Regions from separate parts of the Paenibacillus sp. V4I9 genome, predicted to be linked through region 2. Evidence: predicted binding sites of a transcription regulator. Region 2 holds the regulator's gene; the other holds the start of a gene.
The links. The regulator NrdR, encoded in region 2, represses ribonucleotide reductase genes. The targets are predictions, from matches to a motif close to AACACNATATATNGTGTT.
Positions count from the first base shown of each region.

Region 1: the regulator NrdR is predicted to act here: its motif matches at 3,696-3,713, upstream of nrdI (class Ib ribonucleoside-diphosphate reductase assembly flavoprotein NrdI).

Region 1 covers NZ_JAUSZE010000001.1:6,000,297-6,009,234, reverse strand. Annotated here, with positions in the region: gene QFZ81_RS27730 (NUDIX hydrolase) at 1-444, shown strand, start outside; gene QFZ81_RS27725 (DUF421 domain-containing protein) at 462-1,322, opposite strand; gene thpR (RNA 2',3'-cyclic phosphodiesterase) at 1,438-2,307, opposite strand; gene serC (3-phosphoserine/phosphohydroxythreonine transaminase) at 2,306-3,394, shown strand; gene nrdI (class Ib ribonucleoside-diphosphate reductase assembly flavoprotein NrdI) at 3,985-4,344, shown strand; gene nrdE (class 1b ribonucleoside-diphosphate reductase subunit alpha) at 4,331-6,415, shown strand; gene nrdF (class 1b ribonucleoside-diphosphate reductase subunit beta) at 6,438-7,424, shown strand; gene QFZ81_RS27695 (hypothetical protein) at 7,586-7,846, shown strand; gene QFZ81_RS27690 (FIMAH domain-containing protein) at 7,960-8,938, shown strand, end outside.
Region 2 covers NZ_JAUSZE010000001.1:5,473,821-5,482,758, forward strand. Annotated here, with positions in the region: gene htpG (molecular chaperone HtpG) at 1-538, shown strand, start outside; gene QFZ81_RS25555 (hypothetical protein) at 589-762, opposite strand; cyclic di-GMP riboswitch class I at 846-942, shown strand; gene QFZ81_RS25560 (hypothetical protein) at 982-1,173, shown strand; gene nrdR (transcriptional regulator NrdR) at 1,358-1,837, opposite strand; gene QFZ81_RS25570 (alpha/beta-type small acid-soluble spore protein) at 1,955-2,179, shown strand; gene QFZ81_RS25575 (lytic transglycosylase domain-containing protein) at 2,282-2,860, opposite strand; gene coaE (dephospho-CoA kinase) at 2,857-3,453, opposite strand; gene QFZ81_RS25585 (MntP/YtaF family protein) at 3,544-4,284, opposite strand; gene mutM (DNA-formamidopyrimidine glycosylase) at 4,382-5,242, opposite strand; gene polA (DNA polymerase I) at 5,709-8,369, opposite strand; gene QFZ81_RS25600 (HAD family hydrolase) at 8,503-8,938, shown strand, end outside.

The DNA of each region.
Region 1 (8,938 bases), 530 kb from region 2:
AATGACACGGGGTATCAGACGCCGAAAGTGGATATTCGGGCCGTCGTCCTGAGAGAGAACAAGCTGCTGCTTGTGAAGGAAAGAGCCGACGGTGCCTGGGCTTTGCCTGGAGGCTGGGCGGACATCGGCCTCACACCGTCGGAGGTCGCCGTCAAGGAGACCCACGAGGAGGCCGGCTATGACGTCAAGCCGGTGCGATTGCTGGCGGTCTTCGATAAGAAGCGCCACGCTCACCCCCCCTCGGCAAACCACGTGTACAAGATGTTCATCTTGTGCGAGTTGGTGGGCGGGGAAGCACTTGAAGCCGGTCTGGAAACGACCGGCGCCCAGTTCTTCGGCGAGAGCGAGCTGCCGCCGCTCTCGGTGGAGCGAAATACCGCTGAGCAACTGAAGCGGATGTTCGAGCTTGCCCGTGACCATACAGCGCAAACGCTGCTCGATTAGCAAAGTGCGACAAGCCTTTAACGCTTAAGTACGGGTTTCAATTGTGCGATGATTTCCTCCATTTGCTTCGAGCATTGTTCGTACATCTCTTTTGCAGCTTTATTTTTCGTAGTAAGCCCAAACAACATCAGATCGCCTTCGCACTTTTTTAATGTAGCAAATAGGGTTGCTTTTTCCTGTGGCACAGGTACCATAATCTTGTCGTCAAATAGATCTACATATAATTGGCCGTAAGAATCGACTTGACCTAGAAATACATTTTCAATCGTCACACCCAATTTATCTAGTTCAGTTTGCAGCCATCCCCGGCTAAAACCGATGGTAGCTAAGGCTTCATCCATGATTTCACCATCCATGATAATTGCTTGAGGCTCCTTCTCAGGTGCAACTTTGATGCCTAAATGGCTTGGAGTCAGGGGTTGGTTTTCACGAGTTAATAGTACATTAATTTCTCCGCTTGGTTCCATGATCGCAAATTCAACATCTGCCAATTTAAATGCGGATCTTTTTCGTAATTGCTCCATGAGCTCATCGGTGGTGAGACGTTCTTTCTTTAAATTATCTTCCAATACTTTACCATCTCTAATCAGCACGGTTCCTTTACTATCAATGAAATCCCGCATCTTTTTACTTTTTAGCTGCAAAAATTCAATGCCTAAAGAGCATGCAATCCAAACGCCTAAAGATATTAAACCTAGATACCAATTCGCCTCCAAATCCAACGATATGTATGCTGCAAGACTGCCAATCGTGATGCCGGTAATGTACTCGAAAAAGGAAAGTTGAGAAACTTGTCTTTTACCCAACATCTTTGTCATAAAGAAAAGTACGACAACTGCTAATAATGTGCGTAAAACAATTTCAAACCATTCGGGCATATCGGTTCCTCCTTTTTTATTAAATCTAATCCAATCGGTTCAATTGTTTGTAGAATTCTTGAAAGTTATACAAAAACAAGATATTAGTTCCAGTGTCGGTAATAATGTGAGGGAATTAAGTAGACGGTTCCTTAAAAGGGAACACGCCTAGCGCTTCGTACGCCGGCTGGCGGCCCAAGTGGCTGCGGTAGAGGACGATGTCCTCTACCTGCCACACGGGCCAGCCGCCGGAAGGCGCTCCCACCGCCGATAGGGCGGAGCGCTTGAAAGGCCCCGCCGCTGTGCGGTAGCGGCGGGCTAGTGTGAGGTGCGGCCGGTAGGCGCGAGCCTCGGCCGGGAAGCCGTGGCGGGCGCAGACGCCCGCGACCTCGCGCTGCAGCGCAGCCAGCGCGTCGAGGTCGCCGGTGAGGCCCGCCCAGAGGATCGACGGCGCCGCCGGAGGTCCGAACACGCCGAGGCCCTCGGCGTGCAGGGTCAGCGGCAGCGCAGCTGCTGCAAGCTGGCGCAGGTCGGCCGCCAGCGCTTCGGCTGTCTCGGCGGATGCGTCGCCGAGGAAGCTTAACGTGACGTGGACATCCTGCGGATGCGTCCACTTTTGGAAAGGCAGCACCTTTTGGATGCTGCCTTTCCAGGCGTCGAGCTCCCGCTGGACGTCTTGCGGGAGCTGAATGCCTACGAACAGCCGATACATCTCGGAGGCGTTTGTGGAACTTGAAGCGCTTGTGGAACTTAAAGCATTCGTGGAACTTGAGTTGCCTGAATTTGCAGAGTTTAAGCTGTTTGCGTTTGCTAAATTCGTAGCGTTTGTAGAACTTTCTCCTATCGTATCAACCAATGTCATAAGTAAATTAGGCTCCTTTTGTATCCAAATCTGTTCTCTTCTTCGTTCTTCTCCTAGCATTGCCAACTGAGGTTTTACTTGATGCATGAAGAGAATATTGCTATCATAGCGATAATACAAAAAAGCAAAGGTGTGGTCATTCATGGGAAATAGGGCCTATAACTTTAACGCAGGGCCTGCGGCATTACCGCTCGAAGTACTGCAGAAAGCACAAGAGGAGCTTGTCGAATTTAAAGGCATCGGCATGTCCATTATGGAAATTTCTCACCGCAGCGCGGAGTTCGAGCAAGTTCATAATGAAACGCAGCAATTGTTGAAACAAATTTTTAGCATCCCTGATGGGTACCAAGTGCAGTTTCTGCAAGGTGGTGCGAGCACACAATTCGCCATGATTCCGCTTAATTTTCTAAAGCCAGGTAAGGTAGGCAGCTATGTGCTTACAGGTGCATGGGCGGAGAAAGCTGTTCAGGAAGCAAGCTTGTTCGGAGAAGTTGCCATCGCAGCAAGCTCGAAAGAACAGAAATTCATGAAAATTCCGGACTTAAATGAAATCAATATTCATCCGGATTCCGCTTATCTGCATCTGACTTCGAACGAAACGATTGAAGGCGCTCAGTTCCAGAGCTTTCCGGATACAGGGAATGTGCCGTTAATTGGGGACATGTCCAGTGACATCTTGAGCCGTCCAGTAGATGTTTCGAAATTCGGCATGATCTATGCAGGAGCGCAAAAGAATCTAGGTCCTTCTGGTGTAACTGTGGTTATTGTTAAGGAAGATTTATTACAAGATCTGCCTAAAACGATTCCAACCATGCTTCGCTACGAAATCCATAGCAAAAACAATTCCCTGTACAATACACCACCAGTGTATTCAATCTACATGATGAACCTAGTATTGAAATGGATTCAGGAACAAGGTGGACTAGCTGTCATCCAGAAAAATAACCTTGAGAAATCAGGTCTAATTTATAGCGCAATCGACCAAAGCGGTGGTTTCTACCGTGGACCTGTTGATGCGGGCAGTCGTTCCGCGATGAACATCACGTTCCGGTTGCAGGATGAAGAGTTGGAGAAGAAGTTCATCAAGGAAACCGAGCAGAACGGATTTGTTGGGTTGAAGGGTCATCGCAGTGTAGGCGGTTTGAGAGCATCTTCGTATAATGCTGTTCCTTATGCATCATGCAAAGCGCTCGCTGAGTTCATGAGTGATTTCCAAAAACGCAACGGTTAAGAAATAAGGTTAAGCTATTCACGGCACCCTCGTGTGCGTGTGAATAGCTTTTTTTGTTTCTGAATAGGATTGTGGCATCTTCGCTATTAACGACCTTAGACGGACTCTGGGACGGCTTAATGAGCCTGTATTTGGAATGAGATGGATCTATATCTAGTGAGCTCAAAGCCCTAATCTAACTTTCGACAAATTCGAAAATTTCAAGTCAAAATTGAAAAAATATTTTCAAAGCCTTCCGAGCCACGTCCTGTCTAGGTTTACGTATTTTAATAGTCAAAATGAGCCATTTTACTCGTTGACAAACACAATATATTGATATAAATTTGAATCTATCAACTAGATATCGTAAAAAAAGCGATACACACAACTGCTAGAATTTGTGAAAAAATAGAATCAAATTCCGTGATAAACCGCGTGATTACCGCCTTTTTCCTAGGTTTCGTAGTCCTGAAATTCGCATATTTTGTCGAAAGAACAATGCGTATTCCATCTTAAAATGCACGGAATGATTCATTTGTTTACTACATATAGGGTTACTTACATAAGCGGTACTAGATAATGAATAAGAGAGTGTTAGGAGACGGAAGCCCATGCTTATTGCTTACGATTCGAAGACGGGAAATGTTCGCCGATTTATTGCTAAGCTCAAAATGCCAGCGATTCAAATTGAGGAAGCGATGAAGATGGACGAGCCCTTCGTGCTCGTTACCTATACAACCGGTTTTGGTCAAGTTCCTCCGAAGGTAGCTTCTTTCCTAGAAAGCAATGCCTCTCGTCTTATCGGAGTAGCAGCAAGTGGTAACCGCAACTGGGGAGACGGATTTGCCAAAAGCGCGGATACGATCTCACAGCAGTACGATGTGCCTGTGTTAACCAAATTTGAGTTATCCGGCACCAAAAATGACGTAGAACGATTTGTTCAGGGGGTACATGCAATTGCGGCACATTGAGCTGAATAATTTATTGATGCAACGCGGAGCGGATGGCTTTTTCCAACTAGAGAAGGATAAAGAAGCTGTTGAAGTTTTTATGACGGAAGTCCACAGTAAAAGCCTCACTTTCCCCGATACTTCCTCTAAAGTTCGTTATATGATCGATCATAACTATTACGAGAACGTTTATGAGAAATATACGCAAGATGAAGTTAACGATGTTTATCAAGTGGCCCACGATAATCAATTCGAGTTCGCCTCCTACATGGCAGCTTCGAAATTTTATACGGATTACGCTTTACGCAGTGATGACAAGTCCTTATACCTGGAACATTTCCCAGATCGCGTTGCTATTGTTGCTTTGTATTTGGGTCGTGGGAACGTAGAAACTGCACGTGTTCTTGCTGTTTCGATGATGGAACAACGCTTGCAACCAGCGACACCGACGTTCCTTAATGCAGGTAAGAGCCGCCGAGGCGAAATGGTATCCTGCTTCCTGCTGGAGATGGACGATTCTCTTAATTCTATTAACTACGTGCTAGCTACCTGCATGCAGCTTTCCAAAATTGGCGGTGGCGTAGCCGTTAACTTGTCCAAGCTTCGTGGACGCGGTGAATCCATCAAAGGTGTGGAACGTGCCGCAAAAGGAATTATGCCGGTACTTAAGCTTATGGAGGATGCGTTCTCCTATGCAGATCAAATGGGTCAGCGCAAGGGTTCAGGAGCTGCGTACTACAACATTTTCGGCTGGGACGTTATGGAGTTCCTAGATAGTAAGAAAATTAATGCGGATGAGAAATCTCGTCTGAAGACACTTTCCATCGGTCTCATTGTACCGAACAAGTTTTACAAGTTGGCTGAAGAGAACAAGCCGCTGCATGTATTTGCTCCTTACACGGTACTGCAAGCCTATGGTAAGCATTTGGACGATATCGATCTTGATGAGATGTACGATGAACTGCTGGCCAATCCGAAAGTGAAGAAGAAGGTTGTCATGAGTGCGCGTGACATGCTAGTTAAAATTGCGACTACCCAACTGGAATCCGGTTATCCATATATGATGAACCGTACGAATGCCAACAAGGATCATGCCTTGAAAGGTATCGGTACGATTAAAATGTCTAATCTCTGTACAGAGATTTTCCAACTGCAAGAAACTTCGGAAATCAACGATTACGGCCAAGATGACCTTATTCTTAGAGATATCAGCTGTAACCTAGCTTCCATGAACATTGCAAACGTAATGGATCGTAAGAAACTGCGCGAAACCGTTCACGAGGGCATGATTGCATTGACTTCTGTTAGTGATATGACGACGATCAGCAATGCGCCGGGGGTTGCCAAAGCAAACCGTGAGCTGCACTCCGTTGGTCTTGGTGTTATGAATCTGCATGGCTACCTGTCTAAGAACAAAATTAGCTATGAGAGTGATGAAGCCAAAGATTTCGTCCGCACGTTCTTCATGGCTATGAACTATTATTCGATTGAGCAAAGTATGGAAATTGCCAAATCGTCGGGGCAAACCTTTGAAGGTTTTGAGCAATCCGAATATGCGAATGGTGCCTATTTCAACCGGTACACGGAGACTGATTATCGTCCGCTTACGGATAAAGTGAAGTCCTTGTTTGAGGGAATGCCGATTCCATCACCGAGCGACTGGGCCAAGTTAAAAGAAGATGTAAAAACCAATGGTCTTTATCATGCTTACCGATTGGCCGTTGCTCCAACACAAAGTATTTCTTATATTCAAAATGCAACTTCGAGTGTCATGCCGATTGTTGAACCGATCGAAACTCGAACTTACGCGAACTCAACAACGTACTATCCGATGCCTTTCATGGCACGCGATAATTTCTTTTACTATAAATCTGCTTATCAAATGGATCAGTTTAAGATTCTTGATCTTATTGCTGAAATTCAAACACATGTGGATCAAGGGATTTCAACCATTTTACATGTAAATAGTGATGTTTCGACGAGGCAACTTGCTAAACTATACCTCTATGCAGCACACAAAGGACTTAAATCGCTCTACTACACGCGAACGAATCAGCTATCCGTTGAGGAATGCGTCAGCTGCTCGGTGTAATTTGGAAGGGGATTGAATATAAATGAGTACGGCCACTACCCTAAATAATGCCAGGAAAGCTGTGAACTGGAATCGTCCCGATGATGATTTTACGATCACTTTCTGGAATCAAAATATTATGCAGTTCTGGACAGATGAGGAAATCCCATTATCTGATGATAAAATGTCATGGATCACGTTAAGCGGTGCAGAACGTGAGCTTTACATGAAAGTCCTCGGAGGCCTTACGCTGCTCGATACCATGCAAGGCGGCGTCGGCATGCCGAAGATTCTTGAGCATGTCGATGGGCTCCAGCGTAAAGCGGTTCTAAGCTTCATGGGTATGATGGAACAAATACATGCGAAGTCCTACAGCAGTATTTTCACTACGTTGTCTACAACGGAAGAAATCAATGAGCTGTTCCTTTGGGTGGAACGAAATCCTTACTTGCAGTTCAAGGCAAACAAGATTTCGCATTTCTACGAAAACATTGGAACGCCTAAAGAGCTGTATTTGGCTATGGCAGCATCTGTCTTGCTGGAGAGCTACTTGTTCTATAGCGGCTTCTATTATCCGCTTTACTTGGCCGGACAGGGTAAAATGACGAGCAGTGGCGAAATTATCGATTTGATTTTACGCGATGAGAGTATTCATGGTCTGTATATCGGTGTATTGGCACAAGAGGTTTATGCGGAGTTAAGCCCTGCTGAGCAGGATGAGGCATACGCAACATTGTGTGCCTTGCTGAAGGAGCTTCATGCCAATGAGGAAAGCTATACAGAAAGTCTCTATGGGACTTTGGGCTTGGCCGAAGAAGTGAAAGCTTTCTTACGCTACAATGCGAATAAAGCGTTCATGAACCTTGGCGTAGACCCCATTTTCGAAGAAGAGGATATTAATCCGATTGTTCTTAACGGTCTGAGCACGAAGACGAAGCAGCATGACTTTTTCTCGAAAAAAGGGAATGGTTATGTCCGCACGATTCACGTTGAAGCGTTGACGGATGATGATTTCCTTTTTGGGGATTGAACATAAAGAAGGACCTGACGGTTATCGTCAGGTCCTTTGTTGACTAGAAGGCATGTGATTTTGGGTTAAGGGCTAAACGAAGCTTACCCCTTATTTAGCACTGGAGGGGTATGTTCATTGGGGTCAGGGTTTTTATTTATCTGTTTGAAAGGGGAGTTTATATGTATCCAATCATCGATCTTGTAGAGCATCAAACCATTACCACCGTACAAAAAGAAGAAGAACTAGAACTTGCTATAAAGAGTCAGGCCAATATTATTTTTCTGCTAATGGGCTCCATCTTCAATGAACTGGTGGATAAAATTTCTCCGCTATCAAAGTATGCTGCGGCTCTGCTTACACCCCTAAATTATAGCCCATCTCCATATCTCAAAAAAACCTTTATAAAAACAAAGAGGAAACGTGGCATTGATAGCGAATAATATTTATCGGTAATTAATAAATCTAATAGATTTATTAATTAAATACACGAATGGAGCTATTTCCTGTACTTCGAAATCATTGTGTAAATTGAAAACAAGGAGATGACTAACAAGTGAAAAAGAAACTGTTAACCCGCTGCTTCACCTACCTAATGGTCACACAGCTTGTCGCCGGCGCTCTGCTGCCTCTTAGCAGCCGTGCAGCTGCAGAAAGCGCAGACGCCATCGAAGCGGCAGCCGGACTTCCCCGCATGCTTATTACTGAAATTGTCCCCGACTCGGGTGGAGACGATGCGCTGGGAGAGGATCCCTTCGAGTACCTAGAGGTTTATAACAACAGTGACCAGTCGATTGACTTCAAGGACTACTCTATTTTATACAGGTACCCGGGAGAGCCCGGCAATGATTTGTTTTGGCGGCCTTACACCGATGAACAGATTATCATCAAGCCTAAGCAGACAATGGTTTTCTGGGCAGTTACGCCATCAGGGGAGCCCAAGACGGTGGCTGACTTTAATCAGCATTTTCATACCTCGCTCGTTGAAAATAATGACATAGTCCGGATTCCCGGGGGTCTTAACAATCTGAGGGAAAGAACCATCGTGGTGGCGACTAATACGGGAACAGACATTGTACGCGCCAGCTATAATCCGGGCGTGATCGATACGGCGGCGGATCTGAGTGTCGAGTACGGTGTTATGGACGACGGCAGTCTCGATATGAAGAAACTCAGCTCCAAGACGGTGCCGGCCTCCCCGGGAACCTTCAACTCGGCTAACGTACCCGCGGAGCCTATCCGCACTGTGAACGACCCTGTTCCGCCGTCGGTAAATGATCTTACGGATCTCTCCGGCATTGACCTGATCAAGCCGATTGAGCTGATGGCCGAAGCGGCAGATGATCGTCTGCTTGCGTCCGTTAATCTATACTATAAATCCAACAAGACAACGAATTATAAAATGGTAACCTTGCCGCGCGGCGCCGACGGACGCTTCCGCTATTCATTGGAGATGATGGAATGGTTCGGGAGCCCGACGCTCGACTACTATTTCCAAGCATCCGATACCTTCAACGAAACGTCTCCGGCTCCGA
Region 2 (8,938 bases):
ACAAACAGAGTTAGTCACTGATAAAGGCTATGAGATTTTGTATTTCACTGATGATATCGATGAGTTCGCGATCAAAATGATCATGACCTACAAAGAAAAAGAGTTTAAATCCGTTTCAAGCGGTGATCTTGGTATTGAAGTGGATGACAACCAAACGGAAACCGAGGCTGACAAAAATGACAACAAAGAGCTTTTCGATTATATGAAAGACCTGTTGTCGGGTAAGGTTACAAACGTAAAAGCATCCAAGCGTCTTAAAAAGCATCCTGTGTGCTTATCAACGGACGGCGATGTGACGATCGAAATGGAAAAAATCTTAAATGCGATGCCGAATAATCCTAACGTGAAGGCTGAAAAGGTACTGGAAATCAACATCAATCACGAAGTATTCGCATCCTTAAAAGACGCTTTTGACAAAGACAAAGAAAAGCTGAATCTTTATACGGCCCTGCTGTACAATCAAGCGCTCTTAATCGAAGGATTGCCCCTACAAGATCCGGTTGAATTTACGAACGATATCTGCAAAATCATGGTTTAATACGATTAAAGCACTACAACCATTATGTTGTAGTGCTTTTTTTTATACAATCAGCCACTTTTATAGTCGGGAAAGGTTTCCTTTACCTCATATTGTTTCTTCGAGTCCGAGTTTGCATACACATAAGCCAATAAGCGATCTTGATCAATTCCGAGAGAGCTAGCAACTTTTACGATATCTAATTCATAAGAAATGCTTGGAATTTGATTGGACTTGACGGACATATGCTTCAACCATCCTTCGAATAATGTAATTAATGGAAACTCAATCCGTAAATATGATATAGTTTTCTTACAAACATAAATCGGTACGATAAAGGCAAAACCACTGAAAGGTGGTGACGCAAAGCTAAAGGGACTAAAATGGCATTCTATGAATGTCCAAAATGTCAGCCAGCTACCGCCTCCGTCCGATTCATGTAGTAAGACTAGGAGGGAACAAAGATGATGGAAAAAATTACGATGGATGGTAAAATGAGTTTGGATGTACAGCAATTGATTGATAACTTGCATCTTCCAGAAAGTGATCTTTTGGACATGTTCTCCTTTAAGTTTGATAACAACGTTTTAACCCAAGATGAAGCTATTCGGTTTATTCATTTTCTCAGAAGTGAACTGGACAAACGCACTCAATAAAGGAATTATGCACGAAAGCATACAAAAATACAGTCGGTTGATGTCTAAAGATTTATTTTTTTCAAATAAATTTTAATCGCATGATTGTTGATTTCATGGGAAAAAATGAGAAAAGACAACGGGAATCCCGATGTCTTTTTCTTATTTTTTGTCATATTTAGAGATGAAATTATTAATTTTAGCATTATTTATCCCGGAGCAGTCCGGTGTCATGCTTTCCCAATATTTGTGTTAGCTCCTTCAGGAACATATTAATGTCCTTAAACTGACGGTATACGGAGGCGAAGCGAATGTACGCCACTTCATCGACGGGGTACAGCTGTTCCATGACGATTTCGCCAATGCTTAAACTATCCACTTCAGCATGAGCCGTGGTGCGAAGCTGCATTTCCACTTCAGATACCATCATCTCAAGCCTCTCCATCGATACCGGCCGCTTCTCACATGCTCGAATCAAGCCTCTTAATATTTTCTCTCGACTAAATTCTTCCCTACTTCCATCTTTCTTAATCACGATTAACGGAGTTTCTTCCACCATCTCAAATGTGGTGAATCTTCTCGCGCATTTCTCACATTCTCGACGACGACGAATCGATTTGTTTTCATTGGCTGAACGTGAATCAAGAACTTTCGTACCGGAATAGTCACAGAACGGACACTTCATTCGCTATCTCTCCTTTCTCTTCTTTCTCTTCTTTGATCTATTACCATATGTTACATGTCATGAACTTAGGAGATATGCACACAATACTATTACCAAACGACAAGGAGGTGAACAGACATGGGCGCAGGACAAAACCGTAACAGCAATACTTTAGTTGTTCCTCAAGCTAACGCAGCCTTGGATCAGTTAAAATACGAAGTAGCTCAAGAGCTAGGTATCTCCATCCCACAAGATGGTTATATGGGTAATATGGCTACTCGTGATGCTGGTGCCATTGGTGGTAACATCACTCGTCGCTTAGTACAAATCGCTGAGCAATCCTTGGCTGGTCAATTCAAGTAATCTTGAATCCTAGCTACTGAAGCTCAAAAACAGGAAGTATTGGACTCTAAGCCCCCAAAAGGAGCTAGTCCAATGCTTCTTTGTTTATGGAGAGAAGAAAACCTAATCTTTCTTTCCCCATTGCTGAGAATATAGCTTCGTGTATTTCTCATAATAATAGAGCACCCGCTGTACATAATGACGTGTTTCTCCGAATGGAATTTGATTAATATGCTCTTGCGAACCATCCCAAACGTCATTTTGCTTCCATTTATTCACATTCCCTTGACCTGCATTATAAGCTGCAATCGCATAAATTAAATTACCATTATAATGCTTCTTTAGCCAGCTCAAATACCAAGAACCAAGATTAATATTTACGTCCACTTTTAATAATTCGTCCTGCACATGAGGCCCTAAATTCGTGGATTCTACAATCCACTCTGCCGTGTCAGGCATAAGCTGCATAAGACCTAATGCGCCTTTGCTTGACTCCAAATGATATTTGTAATTCGTCTCCACCCTAATAATCGCAGCAATTAAAAATGGATCTATATTGTGTTTCGCCGCGCTCTGCCTAATTTCCTGCTCAAAGTAGATTGGGTACAGCTTTCTTCCGATAAAATCGCTATTCATAAAGAGAACTAGAACAAAACAAACAAGAAGCAGGGCAAAAACTCGTTTTTTACGTAAAAAGGTCATGAAAGCCCCTTCCCTAGCCAAAACTGCTCCACTTCAGCGTTAGTTTCTTCCCATGTACCGCTGTTGTCAATGACAACATCTGCGAAATTACGTTTCTCCTCAATGGACATCTGAGCATCTATGCGATTATTCGCCGCACTTTCCGTCAGTCCATCTCGTTGCATAAGCCGCTTCAACTGTACCGCACGTGGCACATATACAACCATAACTTCTTGAAACATGAAGGATAAATTAGATTCGATTAATAAAGGGACATCGACCACAACAAGCTTGCCCGGAAATTGCCTTTCAAAGGCTTCCATCTGTTCACGCATTTGTGCACGAATTGGCGGATGCAGAATACTTTCCAGCTGCTTGCGTGCCTCGGTATTACCAAAAATGATCTCGCCAAGCTTCTTGCGATGAAGCGAGCCGTCTGCCTGAAGAACAGCTTGTCCAAATTGTGCAGCAACCTGTTCAAGAACAGGGCTGCCGGGCTCGACGACATCGCGTGCTATGGTGTCCGCATCTACTAATAGGGCGCCGCGGCTAACCAGCATGGCGCTAACCGTGCTTTTGCCGCAGGCGATTCCTCCTGTTAACCCGATATTCATGGGCATATCTCTCCTAATCGTTTTCCACTTGGAAAACTTTCTCATATCCCAAGGATTACGAAATGAATGTCTTCCTAGTACAAGGGCGTGCTATAACATTTTCAAAAGACCCATGATAATGAGTACACATCCCGGAAGTACAGACAGTTTCTTCATCCAATTCATCTCCGCATACCGTAAACCAAACCGCAAACCTAATGCAATAAATGAACCACTTGAAATCGAAATGACGGAAGCCGTTAACAGTGGAACGAAACCAATTAATGCTGCGCCAATGCCTGCACCGAACGCATCTAAAGATAGCGCCAAACCAAGCAATGTAGCCTCTGAAGCTGAAATATTACCCGATTTGTCAACGTCAGCAATGGATGGTGTTCGCAAAATTTGAATAACCAGTCCGAAGCGTTTCAGCTCGATATTCAGTATTTCCTTCGTTCGCTGCAAAGTATCAAACGTGAGAATCTCTCCAGAACCCGGATGCCCGCCCTCTGGGGAGGGAAGGACACTGCTCACCGATGCTTGATCTAATGAGGAGACGCCTGGCTCCTGATGATCCTGAGACTTCTGTTGTCTCGTTTGTGCCAGTGCCCAGATGCCAATCCCAATCAAGATGAGAGCACCGATACGCTTAGCTACCAAGGGAGACATGAAGGAAGACATCAGTACACCGATCTGCATCGAGCTGTAGATAATGATACCAGACCAAAGCGATATAATCCCAATGGATAGGAGCGGAATTCGTATTTTACGTAATCCATACATCACACCGACGCCGAAGCCATCCAAAGAAACTGCGAAAGCAAGAATAAGCAGTGAAACTACAGGAAGCATAATACCCCTCCTAAGAGTTTTACCTAGAAACTAGCTTATAAGCCGTTTATCTAGGCTAAGTACTCCATATCATATGGGAAGGGGTGGCTTCACGTGCCTATTTCTCTGACTTCTTTCGGATTCTAGTCTGCTTTAACGGTTGACAGGTTGGGCAAATATGCGTTCCTCTGCCGCCAACGACGGTTTTGTAGATCTCGCTCCCGCATGTTTTACAGGGCTCGGACTGTCTGCCATAAATGTTCAGTTGATGCTGGAACAAGCCAATTTCGCCTTGTCCATTCACATACGATTTGATGGAGGATCCTCCAACTTCAACCGATTCACTAAGTGTACGAATGATGGCTGAGTGAAGGAGTACGAGCTCCTTCTTGCTTAGCGAGGAGGCTTCACGCTCTGGATGGATGCCAGCCAAGAAAAGGGACTCGTCTACATAAATATTCCCAATACCCACGATATATTCTTGATTCAACAGCAGTGGTTTTATCTTCGTCGAACGATGAGCGATCCGGTCTTGAAAAGCCTCGAAGGTGAAGGCTTCATCTAGCGGTTCAAGTCCGAGCTTATGCAGCGGAGGCTGCGTAAGCTCTTCGCCCTTAGGGAACAGATGCATCGTTCCAAATTGTCTAACGTCCTTATAGCGGAGCTCGCTGCCGTCGGTGAAGCGGAACAACACATGGGTGTGCAGCTCCAACGGATCTTCACCGTCATACAGACCGTACCGTCCTTCCATCCGCAGATGCGAAACCATGACGTAATCGGTAAATATGAAGCGCAGAAATTTCCCTCTGCGTTCTATCGTCTCAACCGTTTGACCTTGCAGCAGAACCTCAAACATATGAATATCGTCCGGCTTTTGGATGATGCGAGGCAGTCTGACCTGAACATGCTCAATCGTTTTACCGGTGATTAAATTGTTCAGCGTACGTCTGACCGTTTCGACTTCAGGTAGTTCAGGCACTGATGTTCACCTCTTTTGTGTGTTGTTGATTGTCCGAGCGGGAGATGGAGAGGCCGATAGTGCCAGATTGGCTCGCTTAGCGGCTACATCCACCGGGTTGACCGATTTTAGGTGCTGAGAGGACCGAAATGTTCCTCTCAGCAACCCGCAGCCTCGCCGATGGCGCTGAGAGCGCAGATTTGGACCGCTCAGCGGTAAAATCCAACGGGTTCACCGATTTCAGTATGCTGAGAGGACCGAAATGTTCCTCTCAGCAACCCGCAGCCTCGCCGATGGCGCTGAGAGCGCAGATTTGGACCGCTTAGCGGTAAAATCCAACGGGTTCACCGATTCTCGGTGCTGAGAGTTTCCGTTAACGCTGTTATTCAACGTTATCATACCTAATCTAGCAAAAATATAGGAATTAGCGCTGAAAAACATGTTTAATCTTAATCGGGGGCCACAGTTTTAAGTACAAGTGCATTACTTACTTAGCATCGTACCATGTAAGGCCGAAGTCAACATCTGCGCTCAGCGGGACATCCAGCTGAAGGGCTGCAGCCATGACTTCCGGTACGACGCGGCGCATGGTCTCAAGTTCCTCTTCTGGGACTTCAAAGACGAGCTCATCGTGTACTTGAAGCAGCATGCGGCTTTTAAGTCCATCTTGTTTCAAACGGTCAGCCATCTGGACCATGGCTAGTTTAATGATATCTGCAGCCGTACCCTGTATTGGCGTATTCATGGCTGTTCGTTCAGCAAAAGAACGCAGATTAAAGTTCGATGCCGTGATTTCGGGAAGATAGCGGCGGCGCTGCAGCAAGGTCGTGACATAACCGTCCCTGCGAGCATCCTTCACGATCTCATCCATATATTTGCGAACCCCCTGGAATACAGCAAAGTACTGTTCAATGAACTGAGCTGCATCCCTGCGGGTAATGTCTAAGTTCTGGGACAAGCCGTAGTCGCTGATTCCGTAAACGATCCCGAAGTTGACGGCTTTGGCCTGGCGGCGCATGTTCGCGTCGACGGCGCTCTCTTCCACCCCGAAGACGTCCATGGCCGTCTTCGTGTGGATGTCCATATTCTGAAGGAACGCTTCCTTCAGATTGTCATCCTGCGAGATGTGCGCAAGCACGCGCAGCTCGATCTGCGAGTAATCCGCAGCAAGAATGTACCATCCAGGCTCGGATGGAACGAATACCTTGCGGATCTTACGACCTTCCTCCAGACGAATAGGAATATTCTGGAGGTTCGGGAACTGGCTGCTGAGCCGGCCCGTAGCGGCAATGGTCTGCCGGTAATAGGTGTGCACCTTACCGGTCTCAGGCCGCACCTCTTTAAGCAGCCCCTCGACATACGTCGATTGCAGCTTCGCGAGCGAACGGTAGTTCAAAATCTCCCCTACGACTTCGTGGTAGGGCGCAAGGCGCTCAAGCACCTCGGCATCCGTCGAGTAGCCGGTTTTGGTCTTCTTCCAAGCTGGCAGCCCCAGCTTCTCAAACAAGATCTCGCCAAGCTGCTTCGGCGAGTTGATGTTGAACTCTACGCCGGCGAGTGTATAGATGCGGGTCATGATCGCATCCAGCTTGCCTGCAAGCTCCACGCCGAACGCTTTGAGCCCCTCGGCATCCAAAGCAATGCCGCGCAGCTCCATCTCCGCGAGTACGCCAGCGAGAGGCAGCTCAAGCTCGTAGAAGAGGCTATGCATCTCGCTCTTCTCCAGCTCTTCGCGCAGCACCGGCACGATGCGCGCAATAGCCATCGCTTTGCGACCCAAGTGGTCGCTTAGCGCAGCAAGCTCAGGCAAGCGAAACTTCGCCCCCTTGCCGAACACTTCCTCGTCGGTCTTAACGCCCGGCAGGCTGTATTTGCCCGTCAAGCCGCTCAAGCTAAGATTCGACTCTGTCGGATCGAGTAAGTAAGCGGCCAACAGAGCATCGAAATCCACACCTTTGAGGTGGATGCCTTGCCAAGCCAGCACCAGCTGGGCACGGTGCTGGTCGAAAAGCTGCTTCTTCTTGGAATCATCGCTAAGCCAAGTACGCAGCAGCTCGCCAGCTTCACTCTTCAGCAGCGCTAAGGGCACGAAGTAAGATGTATTCATTTCCCCATCATACGTAAACCAGACAACGCCTACACCCGCAGCTTGATGCGGATTTTCCCCTACAGCCTCAACATGGATCGCGGCGCTATCGCCTATTTTGCCGATCAGCTCGCCCATGTTGACTTCCGTCACAACAACCGCTTCCAAACTCTCAACAACCTGATCCTCTGCCTCGCTGCTTGGACCGAAATCCATCTTTTCAAGTAGGGATTTGAATTCCAGCTTGCGGAACATACTGGATAAAGCTTGTCCATCAAAGCCATCGTAGCGGAAAACATCCCACTCGGTTTCCATCGGCACTTCGCGGAAAATTGTCGCAAGTTCCTTACTCATGATGGCGTCCTTCGCATGCTCCTCCACTTTTTCTTTCATCTTGCCTTTGAGGCTGGCCGAATTGGCCAGTACTTCTTCCACGGAGCCAAACTCATGTAACATCTTGAGAGCCGTTTTTTCTCCAACACCCGGAATGCCAGGAATATTATCTGACGTATCGCCCATCAACCCTTTGAGGTCGATAATTTGCGCAGGCGAGAGGCCGTATCTCTCTTTTATTTCAGCAGGATTATAAAGATCAACTTCGCTAATTCCTTTACGTGTGATCGCAACGGTCACATGCTCGGAAGCCAGCTGCAGCATATCCTTATCTCCCGAAACGAGAAGCACCTTCTCGCCTCTTTCATCAGCTGCCTTAGTCAAGGTTCCAATAATATCGTCAGCCTCATAGCCTGTCAGCTCAAACTGTGGAATCTTGAAAGCTTTAAGCAGGTCTTTGATCAGCGGAAACTGCTCGGACAGCTCAGACGGCGTTTTGGCACGTCCACCTTTATATTCCGTATATTCTTTGTGTCTAAACGTTATTTTCCCAGCATCGAATGCAACGAGAAAATGCGTAGGCTTTTCTTCTTCTATTAATTTCAGCAGCATCGTTGTAAATCCATAAACCGCATTCGTGTGTAAACCACTAGAATTACTGAGCAAAGGTAAAGCATAAAAAGCTCGATTCGCGATAGAGTTACCATCAATAATAATAAGCTTATCCATAAGTTCGCACCCCGATTTTTGACATACTTCCTTCATCATAGCATACGAAATTAAAATAAAAAAACGGTTCCGCACATAAACATGTATGGAATCCATTATTCAATGGGCCGGTCTTCAGAAGGAGGTTCTCCATATGAGCCCTTTTTTCTCACCAATACGCAAAAAGGTTATTTTTTTCGATATGAATAATACGATCCTGGATCGCAGACAATGCTTTGATTCGGCATTCCTTGAAGTCATGAACGACTTTACAGCGAGGTGGGATCCGGGCGAAATGCTTTTTACAGCCCAAGAAGCCCTACAAAGCTATAAGATGGAGTGGAGCCGTCACCGAAAGGCACCGATACGGAGTCCCATATCCCCTGATGAGCTGCGCCACATTTGTTTGCGTAAAGCTCTTCAGCCAATGCCAGTGAACGTCAGTCCTGCTTTTACACGGTCTTTTTTCGAACAAGTGGAAGAACAGGAAGATAACTTTGTTGCTCTCTTTCCCGGTGTTGAAGACACACTTGAGGCGTTGTCACAAAACTATAAACTGGCTATCATTAGTAACGGTAATCGGAAAAGGT